DNA from 4 places in the Serratia sp. OS31 genome. Region 3 is predicted to be linked to each of the others. Evidence: riboswitches for the same ligand, from Rfam matches in the RefSeq annotation. Region 3 holds a riboswitch; each other region holds the start of a gene.
The links. Region 3 has a riboswitch for thiamine pyrophosphate ahead of thiM (hydroxyethylthiazole kinase). Riboswitches for the same ligand answer to the same signal wherever they lie in the genome.

Region 1: another riboswitch for thiamine pyrophosphate. It lies ahead of H5P17_RS10915 (TenA family protein); the one in region 3 lies ahead of thiM (hydroxyethylthiazole kinase).
Region 2: another riboswitch for thiamine pyrophosphate. It lies ahead of thiB (thiamine ABC transporter substrate binding subunit); the one in region 3 lies ahead of thiM (hydroxyethylthiazole kinase).
Region 4: another riboswitch for thiamine pyrophosphate. It lies ahead of thiC (phosphomethylpyrimidine synthase ThiC); the one in region 3 lies ahead of thiM (hydroxyethylthiazole kinase).

Annotation. Positions count from the first base shown of each region.
Region 1 covers NZ_JACJFQ010000010.1:54,895-59,699, reverse strand. The annotation lists gene H5P17_RS10925 (GlxA family transcriptional regulator) at 1-495, opposite strand, end outside; gene H5P17_RS10920 (LLM class flavin-dependent oxidoreductase) at 563-1,585, opposite strand; TPP riboswitch at 1,744-1,846, shown strand; gene H5P17_RS10915 (TenA family protein) at 1,912-2,592, shown strand; gene H5P17_RS10910 (ABC transporter ATP-binding protein) at 2,589-3,344, shown strand; gene H5P17_RS10905 (ABC transporter permease) at 3,341-4,108, shown strand; gene H5P17_RS10900 (ABC transporter substrate-binding protein) at 4,137-4,805, shown strand, end outside.
Region 2 covers NZ_JACJFQ010000001.1:8,396-13,200, reverse strand. The annotation lists gene thiP (thiamine/thiamine pyrophosphate ABC transporter permease ThiP) at 1-1,164, opposite strand, end outside; gene thiB (thiamine ABC transporter substrate binding subunit) at 1,140-2,126, opposite strand; TPP riboswitch at 2,185-2,290, opposite strand; gene sgrR (HTH-type transcriptional regulator SgrR) at 2,328-3,989, opposite strand; gene sgrT (glucose uptake inhibitor SgrT) at 4,080-4,253, shown strand; gene H5P17_RS00040 (sugar efflux transporter) at 4,413-4,805, shown strand, end outside.
Region 3 covers NZ_JACJFQ010000019.1:107,125-111,929, forward strand. The annotation lists gene H5P17_RS16585 (sugar phosphate isomerase/epimerase) at 1-783, shown strand, start outside; gene H5P17_RS16590 (MFS transporter) at 890-2,155, shown strand; gene H5P17_RS16595 (GNAT family N-acetyltransferase) at 2,197-2,622, opposite strand; TPP riboswitch at 2,691-2,792, shown strand; gene thiM (hydroxyethylthiazole kinase) at 2,829-3,623, shown strand; gene thiD (bifunctional hydroxymethylpyrimidine kinase/phosphomethylpyrimidine kinase) at 3,620-4,420, shown strand; gene H5P17_RS16610 (inhibitor of vertebrate lysozyme family protein) at 4,505-4,805, shown strand, end outside.
Region 4 covers NZ_JACJFQ010000041.1:19,142-23,946, forward strand. The annotation lists gene H5P17_RS23580 (HesA/MoeB/ThiF family protein) at 1-562, opposite strand, end outside; gene thiE (thiamine phosphate synthase) at 567-1,205, opposite strand; gene thiC (phosphomethylpyrimidine synthase ThiC) at 1,198-3,141, opposite strand; TPP riboswitch at 3,256-3,380, opposite strand; gene H5P17_RS23595 (Rsd/AlgQ family anti-sigma factor) at 3,420-3,923, opposite strand; gene nudC (NAD(+) diphosphatase) at 4,023-4,790, shown strand.

The sequences.
Region 1 (4,805 bases), on a different contig from region 3:
GCTGACGCCGCCAGAGGTCCAAACGGCACCATCCTGCACATAGATCGGCCCATTTTCGACCTTCACTTTGGGGAAGCGGGCCTGCAAGGTTTCCAGCAGCCGCCAATGGGTGGTCGCCCGGCGGCCGTCCAGCAAACCGGCCTCGGCCAACAGCATCGCGCCACCGCAAACGGACGCCACGCGCCGCGCCTTGGGGGCCGCACGGCGGAGCCAATCCACCACAAAGGCGCTCTCATCCTCGGTCGCACCTTTGCCGGTAACGATGATGGTATCGCGTTCCACCTCAGGGTCGAGATCCGCCAGGCGATGATCGGCCAATAAATTCAAGCCGGATGAGCCATGCACCACCCGGTGGGCTTGCGTGGTCACTATCGCCATCTGGTAGAGCGGCGCGTCATCGGGCCGCAAGCGGTTGGCCTGCATCAGGATGTCGGCGATCCCCGCCGATTCGAACAGCATGCCCCCTTCGGGGACGATAATCAGAAATGTATGCATGTCCTTAAAATACAAAACCGACAAGATAAGTCAATAACGCTTCCCGGTTTGAGAAGCGTTTCCCTCATCAGCGCCAGCCCAGCGCCGGCGCGACATGAGTCAGGATCGACTCAATCACGTGGGCGTTGTAGTCGACGCCCAGCTGGTTGGGCACGGTCAGCAGCAAGGTATCGGCTTCGGCGATCGCTTCGTCCTGCGCCAGCTGCTTGATCAACAACTCCGGCTCGGCAGCATAGCTACGGCCGAATACCGCACGAGTCTGCTGATCGATATACCCCACCTGATCGCTGTCCTGACCGCTGTTGCCGAAATAGCTGCGATCCTGCTGGTTCATCAGCGCAAAGATGCTGCGGCTGACCGACACCCGTGGTTCACGCACATGGCCCGCGTCCTTCCAGGCGGCGCGATAGGCGCGGATCTGCTTGGCCTGCTGCACGTGGAAAGGTTCGCCGGTTTCATCGTTTTTCAGCGTCGAACTTTGCAGATTCATGCCCAGCTTCGCCGCCCAAACCGCCGTGGCGTCCGAGCTGGCGCCCCACCAGATGCGATCGCGCAGCCCGGCGGAGAAAGGCTCGACCCGCAGCAGGCCCGGTGGATTCGGGAACATCGGTTGCGGGTTAGGTTCGGCGAAGCCTTCACCACGCAGCGCTTCCAACAAAACGTCGGTATGACGGCGCGCCATATCGGCTTCGGTCTCGCCTTCGGCAGGCGTATAGCCAAAATAACGCCAGCCATCAATCACCTGTTCGGGAGAACCGCGACTGATGCCCAGTTGCAAGCGCCCGCCGGAAATCAGGTCGGCGGCGCAGGCATCTTCGACCATATAAAGCGGATTTTCATAACGCATGTCGATCACGCCGGTGCCGATCTCGATACGTCGGGTTTTGGCGCCGATGGCCGCCAACAGCGGGAATGGCGAGGCAAGCTGGCGGGCAAAGTGGTGCACGCGAAAATAAGCCCCATCCGCCCCCAGTTCTTCTGCCGCCACGGCAAGATCAATGGATTGCAGCAGCGCATCGGCCGCCGAACGGGTGCCCGACTGCGACGAAGGCGTCCAGTGGCCGAAAGAAAGGAATCCGATTTTCTTCATGGGGGTGATCCTTAGATTCATTAATGACCGGATTACAGTGACAAAAATGCCCCCCTCCAGGCCAGAAATATCGTGGCCGATCGCACTAAACGGATCCTTTTTCCCTGCGGCCAAGCATCGCCTGAGCATTGTAATCAAAAAGTAAATATCGTATAACAGGCTCCTCCGAGGGGTGTCCTGTTACGGGCTGAGATGGCGCAAGCCGAACCCTTTGAACCTGATCTGGGTCATGCCAGCGAAGGGACGGTCGGCAATCCCCTCACGGCGGTTGCCTGTTCATACCTCACCTCAGCACGCCCGGATCTCCACTCACTTTTGGAGGTCCCATGTTTACTCCCTTATTCGAAAACGGTCTTTACGGAAAGCTGCGCCAACAGGCCGGCGGCCACTGGCAGGACTATGTGGCACATCCCTTTATCCAGCAACTGGCCGCCGGTACGCTGCCGGAACCCGCGTTTCGCCGCTACCTGACGCAGGATTATCTGTTCCTGATCCACTTTGCCCGAGCCTATGCCCTGCTGGTCAGCAAACTGCGCACCCTGCCGGAAATGCGCGCTGCCACCGCTTCGCTCAATGCCATTGTCGCCGAACTGCCCCTGCACCTGGCCTATTGCGCCGACTGGGGGCTGAGCGAACCGCAGATAGCCGCCGAACCCGAAGCGCCGGAAACCCTGAACTACACCCGCTACGTACTCGATATCGGCCACGCCGGGGACGCTCTGGATCTGCTGGTAGCCTTAATGCCCTGCGTCGCTGGCTATGCCGAAATCGGCCTGCGTCTGCTCAACGATCCCAACACGGTGATGGAAGGCAATCCCTATTCCTCGTGGATCCGCAACTATGGTGATCCCGCGTATCTGAGCGGCGTACAAGCCTCCCTCGACCTGCTGGAAAACGTTGGCCTCCAGCGGGGTGCCCCAAGCCGTCTGAACGAACTGTCGGCGATTTTCACCACCGCCACCCGCCTGGAATCCGCCTTCTGGCAGATGGGGTTGAATGCCCAATGAGCCTCGGCGACACGCAGCACGGCAACGCCCGGCCCGGTATTCAGGTACGGGATCTGACCCTGCGCTTTGGTCAGCAGGTGATTTTCGATGGTCTGAAGTTCGATATCGCCGGCGGCAGCTTCGTTGCCCTGCTCGGCGCCAGCGGCGCGGGGAAAACCAGCCTGCTGAAGATCATCGCCGGACTGGCGAAACCCACTTCCGGTACGGTTATCGGCAGCGATGGCCTGCCGATCGCCGGGCGTATCGCCTATATGGGGCAAAAGGATCTGCTCTATCCCTGGCTGACAATTGACGAGAATATTAGCCTCGGCGCGCGGCTGCGCGGCGAAAAGGTCGACCGCGCCTGGGCGGAGCATTTGCTGGAACGCGTGGGGCTGAGCGGCTATGGCCGCAGCTTGCCCGCCGCGCTGTCCGGCGGCATGCGTCAACGTGCCGCTATTGCCCGCACCCTGTATGAACGTCAGCCGATTGTGTTGATGGACGAACCCTTCTCGGCGCTGGATACCATTACCCGCGCCATGATCCAGCAGTTGGCCGCCGAACTGCTGGCGCAGCATACCGTGCTGCTGATCACTCACGACCCCATGGAGGCCTGCCGCCTCAGCCACCGCCTGCTGGTGCTGTCCCGTTATCCGGCGGGGCTGGACGACAGCCATGTTATCGAGGGCTTACCGCCACGAGCGCCGGACAATCCTCAGTTGTTGAAAAGCCAGAGCGAGTTGCTGCTGCAACTCGTGAGGGCCGCCGGATGAAAACCCTGCCTGAAAGCCGTCTGTCGCGGATGCGTCGCAGCCTGACGGTGTTCGTCGGCCTGTTGCTGCTCTGGGGGCTGGTCACGCTGGGCGATATCCCTGCCTTCCTGTTGCCCTCCCCCTCGGCGGTGGCACAGGCGCTGTGGGACAACCGTGCTTACCTCGCTTATCACACGCTGATCACCGCCTCGGAGATCGCCTGCGGTTTGCTGGCCGGGGTTTTGCTCGGTGCCTCGCTGGCGCTGTGCATGATCTTTTCGCCGCGCTTGCAGCGCTGGTTAATGCCCTTGGTGCTGACCAGCCAGGCGATACCGGTGTTTGCTCTGGCGCCGCTGTTGGTGCTGTGGTTCGGCTTCGGCATGAGCGCCAAAGTGGTGATGGCGGTGCTGGTGATTTTCTTCCCGGTCACGTCCGCCTTCTTCGATGGGCTGCGCCGGGTCAATAACGATTATCTCGATCTGGCCCGCACCCTGCGAGCTTCTCCCTGGGCCCAACTGCGCCACGTGCGGCTGATGGCTGCGCTACCGGCCTTCGGTTCCGGGCTGCGGATGGCCGCCGCCGTCGCCCCTATCGGCGCCATCATCGGCGAATGGGTTGGCTCGGCGGAAGGGCTGGGTTACGTAATGCTTAACGCCAACGCGCGCATGCAGACCGACATCTGCTTTGCCGCGCTGTTTATATTGGTGCTGATGACCGTCTTGCTGTGGGTGACGGTGGACGCGCTGCTGCTGCGCCTGATCGACTGGGCGCCGGAAAATGACTGATCGCCTTTCAACGACAAAGGGAATATCCATGCTTAAGAAAACCGTCGGCGCGCTGCTGCTCAGCGCCGCTTTGACCGGCCAGGCCGCCGCCGCTGAAAAACTGACGCTGGTGCTCGACTGGTATATCAACCCCGACCACGCGCCCATCATGGTGGCCGAGCAGATCGGGGCCTTCAAGGCCGAAGGGCTGGACGTCAAGATTGTGCCTCCTTCCGATCCGGCTCTGCCGCCGCGTCTGGTAGCAGCAAAACAGGCCGATTTGGCCATCACCTACCAGCCGCAGCTGCACTTTTTTGCCGATCAGGGCCTGCCGCTGGTACGCGTAGGCACCCTGATCAACTCGCCGCTCAATACCGTGATTACGCTGGATAAAAGCATCACCACGCCGGCAGGTCTGAAGGGCAAAAAAATCGGTTATTCCGTCAGCGGGATCGAACAGGCTACGCTGGCAACCATGCTTGAACATGAAAAGCTCACCCCCAGGGACACCCAACTGATCAACGTTAACTTTCAGCTGACCAGCGCCCTGCTGGCTGGCCAGGTCGATGCGGTGATCGGCGGATATCGCAATATTGAAGCGCTGGAGCTGAAACTGCAGGGCAAAGATCCGGTGGTGTTTAACGTGGAAGACTACGGCGTGCCGACCTACGACGAGCTGATTATCGTCGCCAACCGCGACGCGCTGGCCGAGCCGAAA
Region 2 (4,805 bases), on a different contig from region 3:
GGTGGCCAGCACGATGCCCGGCATCGCCAGGATCACCATGCCGCTCAGCTCCAGCGCGTGGCCCCAACGGAGCCTCTGTTGCAGCTTCAGCTCACGGCTGCTCCATAGCAGCATCATGGCCAGCACGACACAAAGTACGCCCGCCCCCAGAGCAATGCGCAACGAAGTGAACAACGCCTGCCACAACACCTGTTGCTGCAGGACGCTGACCAGCGTTTGATTGGCGCCGTCGGCGATCACCGCCAGCAGTGGGGGCAACAGCAGCAGCAACGCGGCGGCAATCAGCAAAAAGTCACTGATGCGTCGCCACAGGCTGTCTTCCGGATTACGCCAGATATGGGCATGGGTATTGCCGACCGGCAGCGCCTGGCTCAGCCGCTGGCTGAATATCACCAGTCCCAGGCAGCATGTCAGTTGGATCAGCGCCAGCAGGGCGGCGCGGCTGAGATCGTAGTCGTAACTGAGCGCCTGATAGATGGCCAGTTCGATGGTGGTCGCCTGCGGGCCGCCTCCCAGCGACAGTACGGTGGCGAAGCTGGCGAAGCACAGCATAAAGATCAGCGCGCCGCTCGGCAGGATTTGACGGCGCAGCGCCGGCCATTCGACAAAGCGAAACTGCTGCCAACCGCTCATGCCGAGCTGGGCTGACAATTGGCGCTGTTCAACCGGAATGTTTTCCAGCGCCTGCAGCAACAGACGTGTCGCCAACGGCAGGTTGAAAAACATGTGCGCCAGCAGGATGCCCTGCAGACCATAAGGCGTGAAACTGTAGTTAATGCCCAGCCAGCCACACAGCATTGCCAACCAGCCCTGGCGGCCATAGACGCTGAGCAGGCCGAACACCGCCACCAGTACCGGCAGCACCAGCGTCATGGCGCAGAGCCGCAGCAGTAACTGACGGCCGGGGAAACGGCGGCGATAGAGCGCCCGAGCCAACAGAATCGCGGGCAGCACCGAGATCAGCGCGGACAGCAGGGCTTGCCAAAACGTAAAGCGCACCACGTGCCACAGGTAGCTGTCTTGCCATAAACCACGCCAGTCGCTGTCCGGGGCGTGCCGCCACAGCGACCCCATCGCCAGCACGGCGATGGTCAGGATCAGGCCGGCGGCCAGCAGCCCCGGCCAGAGCCACTGCGGGATCAGTGGCTGACGGCGGTTTGCCATGCCCGGATCCAGTTGCTGCGTTGTTTGGCCACTTCTTCTGCGCTGTATTGCAAGGCGGTCTGCGGCACGGTCATTTGGTCAAATCCGGCCGGCAGTGAGGTCTTGATCACCGGGTACATCCAGTTGCCGGTAGGAATGGCATTTTGGAACGCCGGGGATACCATAAATTGCATAAAGCGTTCCGCCAACTCAGGCTGCTTGCCGGCCTTGAGTTTGCCCGCCACTTCCACCTGCAGATAATGGCCTTCACTGAAGTTGGCCGCGGCGTAACCGTCTTTTTTTTCTTCAATCAGATGGTAAGCCGGGGAGGTGGTGTAGCTGAGCACCAAATCGCCTTCGCCTTTCAGGAACAGGCCATAGGCTTCGCTCCAGCCCTTGGTCACGGTGACGGTCTTCTTCGCCAGCTTCTGCCAGGCCGCCGGTGCCTGATCGCCATACACTTTCTGCATCCACAGCAGCAGACCCAAACCTGGGGTACTGGTACGCGGATCCTCGTAGATCACTTTCCAGTTCTGGCTGCTGTCGACCAGCTCATGCAGGCTTTTGGGCGGGTTCTTCAGCTTTTCTTTGTTATAAACGAAGGCAAAGTAGCCGTAGTCATAAGGCACGAAGGTTTGGTCTTGCCAGCCGCCCGGGACGCTCAATTTGCTGCTGTCGACGTCGCTTGGCGCGAATAACCCGGTTTGTTGCGCAGCCTGCAGCAGGTTGTTGTCCAGCCCCAGCACCACGTCGGCGGCGCTGTTTTTGCCCTCCATGCGCAGGCGGTTAAGCAGTGAGACACCGTCTTCCAACGCGACAAATTTCAGCTCGCAATCGCACTGGGCCTCAAAGGCCTTTTTAACCGCCGGGCCAGGGCCCCAGTCAGCGGCGAAGGAATCGTAGGTGTAGACCGTCAGCGTGGGCTTGGCGAACACCGATGCGGCGCACAGCAACAGTAACAAGGGCAGGCTTTTTTTGACCACTTTGCACTCCTGAAAATTTAGGGGGGCAAGGGTATCTGAGGGGGCAAGCGGCTGATGCCGGATCGCTGGGCTCAAATCCCTCCGCCGGTATTGACCGGATCAGGTTCGACGGGTTTGTTCTCAGCAAAACCGGCCGCTGGCGTTTTGCACCCCGTTGAGACGGCGCCATTGTAAAGACTAACGGGCGCCGGTGAAAGGTGCTTATGCTTCCGGGGGGGCAAACCAGGCAGATTTGAAATCAAACCAACCCAGAGTGTTCATTCGTACGCCGCGCATGCTGCGCTGGCCATGCAGTTGCAGCCAGTGGTGGAACAGGGGATGCAATTGATGGCCGCTGACCAGACGTTGGCAAAAATCCGCCAGCGGCAGCGCATTGGCGCGCCACAGCGCCGCATCTTCGGACAAGTCCTCACTCATGCAGTGCTGCATCAGCGGCAGTTCATACAGGGTGGCGAACAGTGAAAACTCCAGTGGCAGGTAAAAGTTGGCGCTGCCGAGCCACAGGTCGGTGCTCGCGTCGCCTTTATGCCAGGTAGCGTAATCGACAATCTGAATATTCAGCTTGATGCCGTGCTGCGCGAGCAAGGGTTCGATGGCCTGCTGAATGGCGTGAAACTCTGAGTGTTCGCTGTAGTAGGTCAGGGTCAGCTCGGTCAAACCGGCCGGTTTGGGCTGCAAAGCCAGCGCGCGATTGTGGTGCCAGCGCGGCAGAATGCCGTAGGCCGGTGACCAATAGCGTTGATAAACAGGGCCGGCATTGCTCAGGAGCGAAATGGGATTGATCAGTTCACACAACCAGCTGCGCATGATCGGATCGGCGGCCAGCGGTGAGCGCTGATCGAACAGCAGAAAATAGCAGCCTTCTTCCAGCCGGCTTTCCAGCTCGTTTTTCCCGGTATCGTCCGCCTGTAGCTGTACGCCGGAGTGCACCAGTTCTTCGGTCACCTCTGGCAGCACCCAGATATTGACCTCGTCGATCAGCGCGCGATAGCCAAAGTAATCGTCAAAGGCGTGAATTTTCATCTGGCTGCGGTGATTGCGCACCACGCTGTAGGGGCCGGTCCCTACCGGATGGCGCGAGAATTCCGGCAGGCTCTGCCACTCGCGCGGCAATATCATGGCGTGAACGCTGCCCAGCAGCCACGGCAGCCAGTAATCGGGCGCGTGCAAATGCACGTCAATCACGTAAGGCGTCGGCGAAGTCACGCGTTCGATATGGGAGAACAGCGGTTGTGGCATCAACCGGCTGAGCGAACGGATGACATCCTCCATTTCCAGCTCGCGCCCATGGTGAAAATGAATGGCCGGGCGTAGATAAAATCGCCAATGCAACGGCGTTAAAGCTTGCCAATGATGAGAAAGGTCGGATTCAAGTTCCCCGTTTTCCTCGTTTATCCGCGTCAGGCCGCTGAAAATCTGTCGGGCCAAATGGGTTTCCGAGCGCCGCAACGCCGAACCCGGCAACAGATTGTACAGTTGGCGGTAATAGAGCACGCGCAGAATGTGTTTACCCTGACGAAAGCTGCGGCCCAGCTGGGATAGCAGCATCTGTCGCACTACGTTTTTATCGCCGACCAGTTGCACCAGCTGATCGATACGATCCTGCTCCAGCAACTCCTCGGCACGCTGCTGCTGCAGCGCCAGACCGGTATAGTGAAAGGTCAGTTGCGAACGCTTGCCGCGCCCCGACTCTGCCTGCCAGGTCAGCCAGCCCTGCTGTTGCATGGCACCCAGTAACGAACGCACGTGGCGGCGGGAACAGCTGAGCACTTCGGCCAGCTCCTGTAGCGTGGTTTCGGTCGCTTCACCGTGGCAGCGCTGCCACAGGCGAATGAACTGTTGTTGCAATCGGGATGTGGACATAAAAGAGGAAGGTTCCGGCGGTAACCCATCAATTTATCTTTCCCTATATTACGCCGATAATTTTCCTCAATGAAAGGGGGAGGGCGACGGATGAAAGTTTTCTTGTCAAAACAGTTCTATCAGCGCTACTTCAGTGCGATACGTCGGCAGCACGCCGACTGGTTGGGGCTGGTGCCTGAACAGGCGCGGCTGGAGATGTTGGCCCACCTGACCCAATGGGATATCGCGTCAATGACGGACAAGCAATACCGCGAGCACCTCTGAGGCTTCGGTAGCGAAAGTGTTTCTGAGTAATGGTGTTGTTCACCAGCCAGTGGGGTCATACCCACTGGTTTTTTTATTGTGGGCTGTGGGGATATTCTTGCAATTTTTTCCCCTTGGCCTAAGGTTCTGTCTTCCGCATTAAAGCCCAGAGACGACGATATGAAACGACTGCATTGGCTGCCACGCCGCTTTAATCCCGTCTTTGCCGCTTTCCTGCTGATTGCTTTCCTTTCCGGTATTGCCGGCGCGCTATTGGCACCGACCCTGAGCCTGTTTTTAACCACCGAGGTTAAAGTCCGGCCGCTGTGGGTGGGTCTGTTCTATACCGTTAACGCCATTGTCGGTATTGCGGTCAGTTTTCTGCTGGCCAAACGCTCGGACACGCGCGGCGATCGACGCAAACTGATCCTGGTGTGTTGCCTGATGGCGGTCGGCAATTGCCTGCTTTTTGCCTTCAACCGCGACTATTTGACGCTGATCACGGCCGGGGTGCTGCTGTCGGCGATTGCCAACACCGCCATGCCGCAGATTTTTGCACTGGCGCGGGAATAT
Region 3 (4,805 bases):
GCTGATGATGCCCGATTGCGCCGGTTTGGCGAACAGGCTCGTCGCTATGGATTGGATATTCATATCGAAACCAGCGCCTCCGACTCGCAAACTATCGATCAGGCGGTGAATATCGCGCTGAAATGCGGGGCCAGTTCGGTGCGTTTTTATCCGCGTTATCAGGGAGCATTGCAGGAAGTGCTGGCGCGTATCGGTGCGGATATTCAGTACATTAAGCAACGTTATCAGCACAGTGGCCTGAGCTTTACTTTGGAACAGCACGAAGATCTCAAGAGCCATGAATTGGTCGGCCTGGTCCGGGCGGCAGATTTCCCTCAACTTTCCCTGCTGTTTGATTTCGCCAACATGATTAACGCCAATGAAGAGCCGCTGCCGGCACTGGCGGCAATGAGTGGGGAAATCACTCAGGTGCACATCAAGGACGCAATTATTGTGCGAGAGAACAAGGGCATGGGGCATCGTGCCTGTATTTCCGGACAGGGAGATTTGCCATTTAGAGAACTGTTATTGGGGCTGATCTGTCTGGGTGAAGAGCAACCGCAGGTCACCGCCTATGGGTTGGAAGAGGAGGTGGATTATTACGCACCGCCGTTTCGTTTCAGCGACGAAGGGGATAATCCTCCCATTCCATGGCGAGAAATGAGTGAAACAGCGTTACCGGCACAGGGATTGGAAGAGCGATTAAAGAAAGAATCCCAGGATGCTTTAAATCAAATTCACTACGTTCGCGCCATTATCGAAAGTTTAATGCAACAAGCCCGGGAACTGTTAACCCCGGCATAATATAAAAATAAACCTATAAAAAACACATTCTCGTTGATGTGGATGCACGCTCGCCTCGTCAACGGGGAAACAACACCGCTTATTAATTATCGGCTGTGAGGGGACTATGTTAACTAAAAAAAGATGGGCATTATTTAGCTTGTTGGTTTTATGTGGAGGGACAATCTATAAATTGCCTTCTCTTAAAGATGCTTTTTATGTTCCGATGCAACAGTATTTTCACTTGAGTAACGGTGAAATAGGCAATGCCATGTCGGTTAACTCGATTGTGACGACCATTGGCTTCTTCTTATCAATCTATTTTTCCGATCGCCTGCCGCGACGTTTTACCATGTCGTTTTCGCTGATTGCTACTGGCCTGCTCGGCATCTATCTTTCCAGCATGCCGGGGTACTGGGGCATACTGTTTGTCTGGGCGCTGTTCGGCGTAACCTGCGACATGCTGAATTGGCCGGTGCTGCTCAAGTCGGTGAGTATGCTGGGGGATAATACTCAGCAGGGGCGGTTGTTCGGCTTTTTTGAAACCGGGCGCGGGGTTGTCGATACGGTGGTGGCCTTTTCTGCGCTGGCGCTGTTTACCGCTTTTGGCAGTGGCTACCTGGGGTTTAAGGCCGGCATATTGTTTTATTCGGCCATCGCCATCAGCGTAGGGATTATTATTCTGTTGGTGATGAAAGAAAGCCCAGAGGAAAAATTACCCGCGAAAGAAGAAGCCCCCGTCAATAAAAAACCGGGCATGGGCAGCGTATTAAAAAACAAAACGGTATGGCTGATTGCCTTCAGCGTTTTCTGTGTTTACGCAGTGTATTGCGGATTGACGTTCTTTATTCCTTTCCTTAGCCATGTCTATGCGCTGCCGATTGCACTGGTGGGCGCTTACGGGATCATTAATCAGTACTGCCTAAAAATGGTTGGGGGGCCGATCGGTGGTCTTATTGCCGATAAAGTATTAAAGTCTCCCAGCAAATATTTATTTTATACCTTCATTATTAGCGCCATTGCGCTGGCGTTATTAATCCTGTTACCGCATGAGCAAATGCCGGTTTACTTGGGCATGGCCTGTACGCTGGGATTTGGTGCGGTGGTCTTTACCCAACGGGCGGTGTTCTTTGCCCCCATCGGTGAAGCCGGCATTGACGAAGAACATACCGGTGCGGCTATGGCACTGGGCAGCTTTATCGGTTATGCCCCGGCGATGTTCTGTTTTAGCCTGTACGGCCATATTCTCGACGCTTTCCCTGGGCTGACCGGCTACAAGATCGTCTTCGGGCTGATGGGCGCGTTTGCCTGTGCCGGGATCATAGTGTCGGGGCTGTTGGTCAGAAATATCCGCGCACGCGCAAAACTGACCCCGGCAGCCTCTGTCGCCTGAGCCGGGGGCATTAATGGACGGGCACGGTTAGCGCCGTGCCCTTACTTGGCCGGAGAATACAGCAGATAATATTCTTCACCGCCGTCATTGCCGGTGGTGATGGTTCGCCAGCCGTGCTTGTGGTAAAACGCCAGCGCCTTCTCATTCTTCACCAGGCATTTCAGCGAACCGGTGGCGGTGAAGGTCTGTTCCGCGGCTTGTAGCAGTGCGCTGCCAACGCCGAGCGGTGGCAGATGCGGATCAACATACAGGTTGTGAATAAAGTTGTCCTGCCGATAAATCGACACAAACCCCAGCCGTTTTCCCTGATCTACTGCCACCCAGATGTCCTCGCCCAGCGTTGAGCGATCGAAATCTTCCAGCCGGTAATCTTCGGTATCACGCCACGGAAACGCCGCTTTACGCGAAGCCAGATACAGGGTGCGCAGGAAGGGGCGATCGGCCTCTTGGTATTTTCTTATCTGCATGGCACCTCCTTTTTATTTTTTGACACTATAGCGCGATTGACCTCACCGGCGGCAACCCCAATAATGGCCGTCTTGACTCGGGGTGCCCTGCGCGATGCGTGGTGGCTGAGATTTTACCCGTATTACCTGATCTGGATTATGCCAGCGTAGGGAAGTCTCGGTGCCCCAACCGGTACCCGCCTTCTTGAACGCCGGTTGGGAGGAATATGCTCGCTCGACCTGATGTTTTACCCGGTGCTCGCGCCGCGGCCTGTTTGACTCAATTTAAACGCCAATCGCCCCTGATCCATTGCCTGACCAACGAAGTGGTGCAGGAACTGACGGCTAACGTCCTGTTGGCGCTCGGCGCTTCGCCGGCGATGGTGGTGGAACCGACCGAAGCGGCGCAGTTCAGCCGACTGGCGGATGCGTTGCTGATCAACATCGGCACCCTCAATGCATCACGCGCCGAATCCATGCTGGCCGCGGTGGAAGCCGCCAACCTGGCACAAACTCCCTGGACGCTGGATCCGGTAGCGGTCGGCGGGTTGGTCTATCGCACTGCCTTTGCCCATCGTCTGCTGGGCGAGAGGCCGGCGGCGATCCGCGGCAACGCTTCTGAAATCATGGCGCTGAGCGGTCTGCAGGCTAACGGACGTGGCGTCGACAGCGCAGACGACTCGCTGGCGGCATTGCCGGCGGCGCGTGAATTGGCGCTAAACAGCGGGGCCGTGGTAGCGGTAACCGGCGTTGTCGATTACATCACCGACGGTCAGCATGACTGGGCGGTCCCAGGCGGCGATGTACTGATGACGCGCGTGGTCGGTACCGGCTGCGCACTTTCGGCGGTGGTGGCGGCATTCTGCAGCCTGCCGGGCGATCGGCTGGATAACGTGGCAACCGCCTGCCGGGTGATGTCGCTTTGCGGTGAACGGGCCACGCGCCGTGCCGCCGGACCGGGCAGTTTCACCCCGGCATTCCTTGACGCCCTTTACCAGCTGCGTCCGGAGGAACTGCAATGAAACGGATTAACGCACTGACTATTGCCGGGACCGATCCGAGCGGCGGCGCCGGCATTCAGGCCGATCTAAAAGCTTTTTCTGCGTTGGGGGCCTATGGCGCCTCGGTGATTACCGCGCTGGTGGCGCAAAACACCCGTGGCGTGCAGTCGGTCTACAACATAGATCCGGCCTTTGTCGCCGCTCAGCTGGATTCCGTCTTCAGCGACCTGCGCATCGACAGCACCAAGATTGGCATGTTGGCTAATGCCGATATCGTGCAAGCGGTGGCGGAGCGTTTGCGCCATTACCGGCCGTCGTTTGTGGTGCTGGATACCGTAATGCTGGCGAAAAGCGGCGATCCTCTGCTGGCGCCGGAAGCGGTGGACTCGATCCGTCGCGAGCTGTTGCCGTTGGTGTCGATCATCACGCCGAACTTGCCTGAGGCGGCGGCGCTGCTGGCATGCGCCCCGGCAGAAAATGAGCTTCAGATGCGCGAGCAGGGTCGGGCGCTTTTGGCGATGGGGTGTCAGGCGGTGTTGATGAAAGGGGGCCACCTTAGCGAAAGCGAAAGTCCGGATTGGTTGTTTACGGCCGAGCAGGAGCAGCGGTTTACCGCACCGCGCGTGGCAACGCGACATACTCATGGCACCGGCTGTACGCTGTCTGCCGCCCTGGCGGCGCTGCGGCCGCGTCACAACGACTGGGCCGGGACGGTCGCTGCCGCCAAGGACTATTTGCAACAGGCACTGCTGCAGGCCGATACGCTGGAAGTGGGGCACGGCATCGGGCCGGTACATCATTTTCATGCCTGGTGGTGAGTCAACTTTTTGCTACCCTTGTGGTCTGACTAGTTCTAGACCCGGCTTGGGCCGGGTACAACCGATTTTTCTAGGGAGAAGGCCATGACAGGACAAAACGCACTTCGCGGCGCCATCTTCGGCGCGTTACTCAGCTTCAGCGTGGGCGGTTTCGCTCAGCAGATCGTCACTACCTCTGACGTGATCCAGCAGCCGGGTTACCAGACCAGCTGGCAGAATATGGTGAAAGGCCAGGCTCGCCTGCCGGGTTGGGCGCGCAAGGGGGTGGGCACCTCAACCCCGGCACAGAGCCTGAGCTGGAAGGGGCAGAACTATCTGGTGGGCAATTTGTGCAAGCCGCATGATTGCGCCAACAACTTTATGATAGTGGCGTTTAAGGAAGACA
Region 4 (4,805 bases), on a different contig from region 3:
CGGTGCGGCAATTACGCTGCGGTTCGGTTTGCTCCGGGTACAGGCAGGCGTAACAGCCGTGGGCATAAGGCGGTTCAATGACCAGCAGCTGGCCGCTGAAGCCCACCGCGCTGCCGCTGATAAGCGGTTTGTTGGCCCTGATGCAGGCAGCGTTCACCGCATGACGGGTTTCCATGTTGTCGCAGCAGTCCAAAATGAGATCGGCGCGTTCCACGGCGTGTTGCAAGATTTCACCTTGCAGCCGTTGTTCCAGCGCGATGGATTCGACCATCGGATTCAGCGCCTGCAGCTGGCGCTGTGCCAAAGCGGCTTTGCTTTTTGCAACGTCGGGGCTGCGGTACAAGATCTGGCGCTGCAGGTTGGTGACGTGAAGCGTATCGTCATCGGCCAGCAACAGAGTACCGACGCCGGCGGCAGCCAGATAGAGCGCTGCAGGGGAGCCTAAGCCCCCGAGCCCGACGATCAGCGCCGTCGAACCTTTTAGTTTCTCCTGGCCTTCCGGGCCAATGTCTTCCAGCAGTAACTGGCGGCTGTAACGCAGAAACTCTTGATCGTTCAACATGAGGTTACTCCTTGCCTTCGATCAGCTGCAGCAGTTGAGCGGTGGCGACGCGCCAGTCCGGCGCCTGAGTAATGGCGCTGACTACCGCCACGCTACCGACGCCGCAGGCCAACACGTCCGCCACGCGATCGATACTGATCCCGCCGATCGCCACCGTCGGATAGTTGCTCAGCCCGAGGATATGGCGTTTCAGCTCTGCCAAACCCTGGGGAGCGGAAGGCATGTCTTTGGTTTGCGTCGGGAAGATATGCCCCAGCGCAATATAAGAAGGCTTCACTGCAATGGCCCGTGCCAGTTCGGTATCGTCATGGGTAGAAACCCCTAAACGTAATCCGGCGCGGTGAATGGCCGCCAAATCGGTGGTCTCCAGATCTTCCTGACCCAGGTGTACGCCATAGGCATCGTGTTTAATCGCCAATTGCCAATAGTCGTTGATAAACAGGCGGGCGTTGTACCTTTTACCGAGCGCAATGGCGGCGGCAATATCCTCTTCGACCTGCTCATCCGGCAGATCCTTGATGCGCAGTTGGATCGTGGTAACACCCGCATCCAGCAGGCGAGCAATCCATTCGACACTGTCGACTACCGGGTATAACCCCAGCTTGTGCGGGGTGGCGGGGAAAGGTGTGGTGATATCAGTCATTGCTCAGTTCCTCTTGCAGGTTGCCGGCGCTGTGGTAGAGCTCGCTGCCGCGCGAACGGAACTCGGCCGACATTTTTTCCATGCCGGTGAGTTGTACTTCTATCGGTTTGGCGGCTTCCTGCGCGGCGGCATAATCGCGAACTTCCTGCGAAATTTTCATCGAGCAGAATTTGGGGCCGCACATGGAACAGAAGTGGGCGATTTTGCCGGACTCTTGCGGCAGGGTTTCGTCGTGATAAGCCCGTGCGGTAGCCGGATCGAGCGCCAGGTTGAACTGATCTTCCCAGCGGAATTCGAAACGCGCCTTGGACATGGCGTTATCGCGGATCTGAGCGCCAGGGTGGCCTTTGGCCAAATCGGCGGCGTGGGCGGCAATTTTGTAGGTGATCAGCCCCTGTTTGACGTCTTCTTTGTTCGGCAGCCCGAGGTGCTCCTTCGGCGTGACGTAACACAGCATGGCGCAGCCGAACCAACCGATCATCGCGGCGCCGATACCGGAGGTGAAGTGGTCATAGCCCGGAGCGATATCGGTGGTTAGCGGGCCAAGGGTGTAGAACGGCGCTTCGTGGCAATGCTCCAACTCTTCGGTCATGTTGCGACGGATCATTTGCATCGGTACGTGACCAGGACCTTCGATCATCACCTGCACGTCGTATTCCCAGGCAATTTTGGTCAACTCGCCCAGCGTGTGCAGTTCTGCGAACTGCGCTTCGTCATTGGCGTCCTGAATCGAGCCTGGGCGCAGGCCGTCGCCAAGGGACAGTGAGACGTCATAGGCGGCGCAGATCTCGCAGATTTCACGGAAGTGCTGGTACAGGAAGTTTTCCTGATGGTGTGACAGACACCATTTAGCCATGATCGAACCGCCGCGTGAGACGATGCCGGTCAGGCGCTTGGCGGTCATCGGTACATAGCGCAACAGCACGCCAGCGTGGATGGTGAAGTAGTCAACGCCTTGTTCTGCCTGCTCCAGTAACGTATCGCGGAACATTTCCCAGGTCAGGTTTTCCGCCACGCCGTTCACTTTTTCCAGTGCCTGATAGATAGGCACCGTGCCGATCGGTACCGGACTGTTACGCAGGATCCATTCGCGGGTTTCGTGGATATAGCGGCCGGTGGACAGGTCCATCACCGTATCCGCACCCCAGCGGGTGGACCAGACCAGTTTCTCGACCTCCTCTTCGATGGATGAGGTCACCGCCGAGTTGCCGATGTTGGCGTTAACTTTCACCAGAAAGTTGCGACCGATGATCATCGGCTCGGATTCGGGATGGTTAATATTGGCGGGAATGATGGCGCGCCCGGCGGCGACTTCCTGTCGAACGAATTCCGGCGTGATGTTCTCCGGCAGGTTGGCTCCCCAGCCTTGGCCCGGATGCTGCTGGCGCAGGACATCGCCGCGGATACGCTCGCGGCCCATGTTTTCGCGGATGGCGATAAACTCCATCTCCGGGGTGATTACGCCGGCGCGGGCGTAGTGCAACTGGGTGACGCATTTGCCAGATTGCGCCTTGCGCGGCCGCGGCAGATGTTCAAAACGCAGGTGATCCAGGCCTTCATCCGCCAGGCGCTGCTGGGTGAAACCGGAACTGACGCCATTGAGCTCTTCGGTATCACCGCGTTCAGCTATCCAGCCTGCACGCAGTTTAACCAGGCCGGTATGCACATTAAGTTCAGATTGCGGATCGCCGTAAGGACCCGCGGTATCGTATACCGGAATGGCTTCGTTGGGCTCGTACCGTGGGTTGTCTTTGTCGCCGCCAAGCAGCGTCGGGCTAAGCTGGATTTCACGCATCGGCACCTGCAGATCGTTGCGTGAGCCCTGCAGATAAATCCGGCGTGAGTTGGGAAAGGAAACGCCTTGAAGGGTATCGATAAACTGCTGGGCTTCTTCGCGTTGCTCTTTACGGGCACGGGGTTTTTTAACGTTAGACATAGCAAGTTCCTACCAGTGTGTTGGGTTGGGAAAGTTGCTTGTCTGGAGCTCGGAGGGAGTAATGATGCTGGCCGACAGGGCGGGATTATCCCTGTTGGGATCACCTGCCTGTACCGATAGATTACTCTTGTTCCCTTCGCGGGTATTAACCCGATCAGGTTCCGCGGATCCCGAATTAACGGTCTCAGCCTGGCCAATTTGATGAACAAATCAGGCGCTAGGCACTCCGACAAGATGCCCCCCAGTATAGGAGGGATAATAAAAAAAACTACAAAATTCTAACGAACCTGATCCAGCGCCTGGTCCGGTACCGCTTGTTGCCAGGCATCAGCCGCCAGCAGGATCAGCTTATCTTCCAGGGTAAAACGCGCCGCCAGGGTTTCACCGATATCCGACAATGCCTGATGGAATTCCAGGCATACGTCCTGATCGATATCCACTTCGGTATAGCGATCGTGGAAAGCCATAATCTGCTCGGTATTGGCCCAGAGCTTGGGATAGATGTTGACGGCCAGACTCATTTTCGGACTGGATGCGCCTTCCACTTGCTTGATAATTCTGTCATAGATATGAAAATGACCGGCGGAGAGGTAATCCACCAGATTATGGCAAAAGTTCTCCAGCGCTTTTTCATTCAGCGGCGTATGCTTTTCTTTATTCGGTTTAATGCCCACGAGGGTGCAATAGGCGACCAGCAGTTGCTTGCGAGCCTGAAGCCATTGATCAACTAATTCATTACTACCACCAACGCGCTGAGTCAGGCTTTCCAAACGGTTGAGCATGTTTGACTCCGTAAGTAATAAAACGTAACAGTAAGTTATTAAAATGTTACAAGGCCGATTCGTAGAGTGCCAGTGAAGCTGAGGTTGTGCAACAACGATATGGAACTTGCATTAACGGGTAATGAAAATGGCTGGTGGATCGTCAGCCATGAAAGCAAACTTTGGTTACCAAACGGTGAATTGCCGTGCGGTTTGGCGGCGTCATTTTCCCTGCAGGGGCGGATGGCCCGGGCTATTGGTGAATGGGAGGGGTTGCCGGTCTGGCTGGTGCGTCAGGCGATGCCGCAGGAAATGGGCTCGGTGCGTCAACTGCTTGAGCTCGATCGCGGACTGTTCCAACTGGCTGGTCGGGGAGTGCAGCTGGCCGACTTCTACCGTTCCCATCGCTACTGCGGTTACTGTGGCCACGAGATGCACCTCAGTCGTACCGAGAGCGCCTGCCTGTGCGGCAATTGCCGGGAGCGTTACTACCCGCAGATCGCGCCCTGCGTGATCGTTGCCATCCGGCGTGACGATGAGATCCTGCTGGCGCAGCACGTACGTCATCGTGGCGGCATTCATACCGTCTTGGCCGGTTTTGTCGAGGTCGGTGAAACGCTGGAGCAGGCGGCAGCACGCGAGGTGATGGAGGAAAGTAACATTGAAATCAAAAATCTGCGTTACGTCACTTCGCAGCCCTGGCCGTTCCCGCATTCGCTGATGATGGCCTTTATGGCCGATTATCACCGGGGTGAGATCCGCCACGATCCGAAAGAACTGCTTAACGCCGGCTGGTACCGCTACGATCGGTTGCCGCTGTTGCCGCCGCCCGGCACCGTGGCGCGCCGCCTGATAGAGGACACCGTAGCCTTATGCCGCGAGCAATAACTCGCTACAATAGCG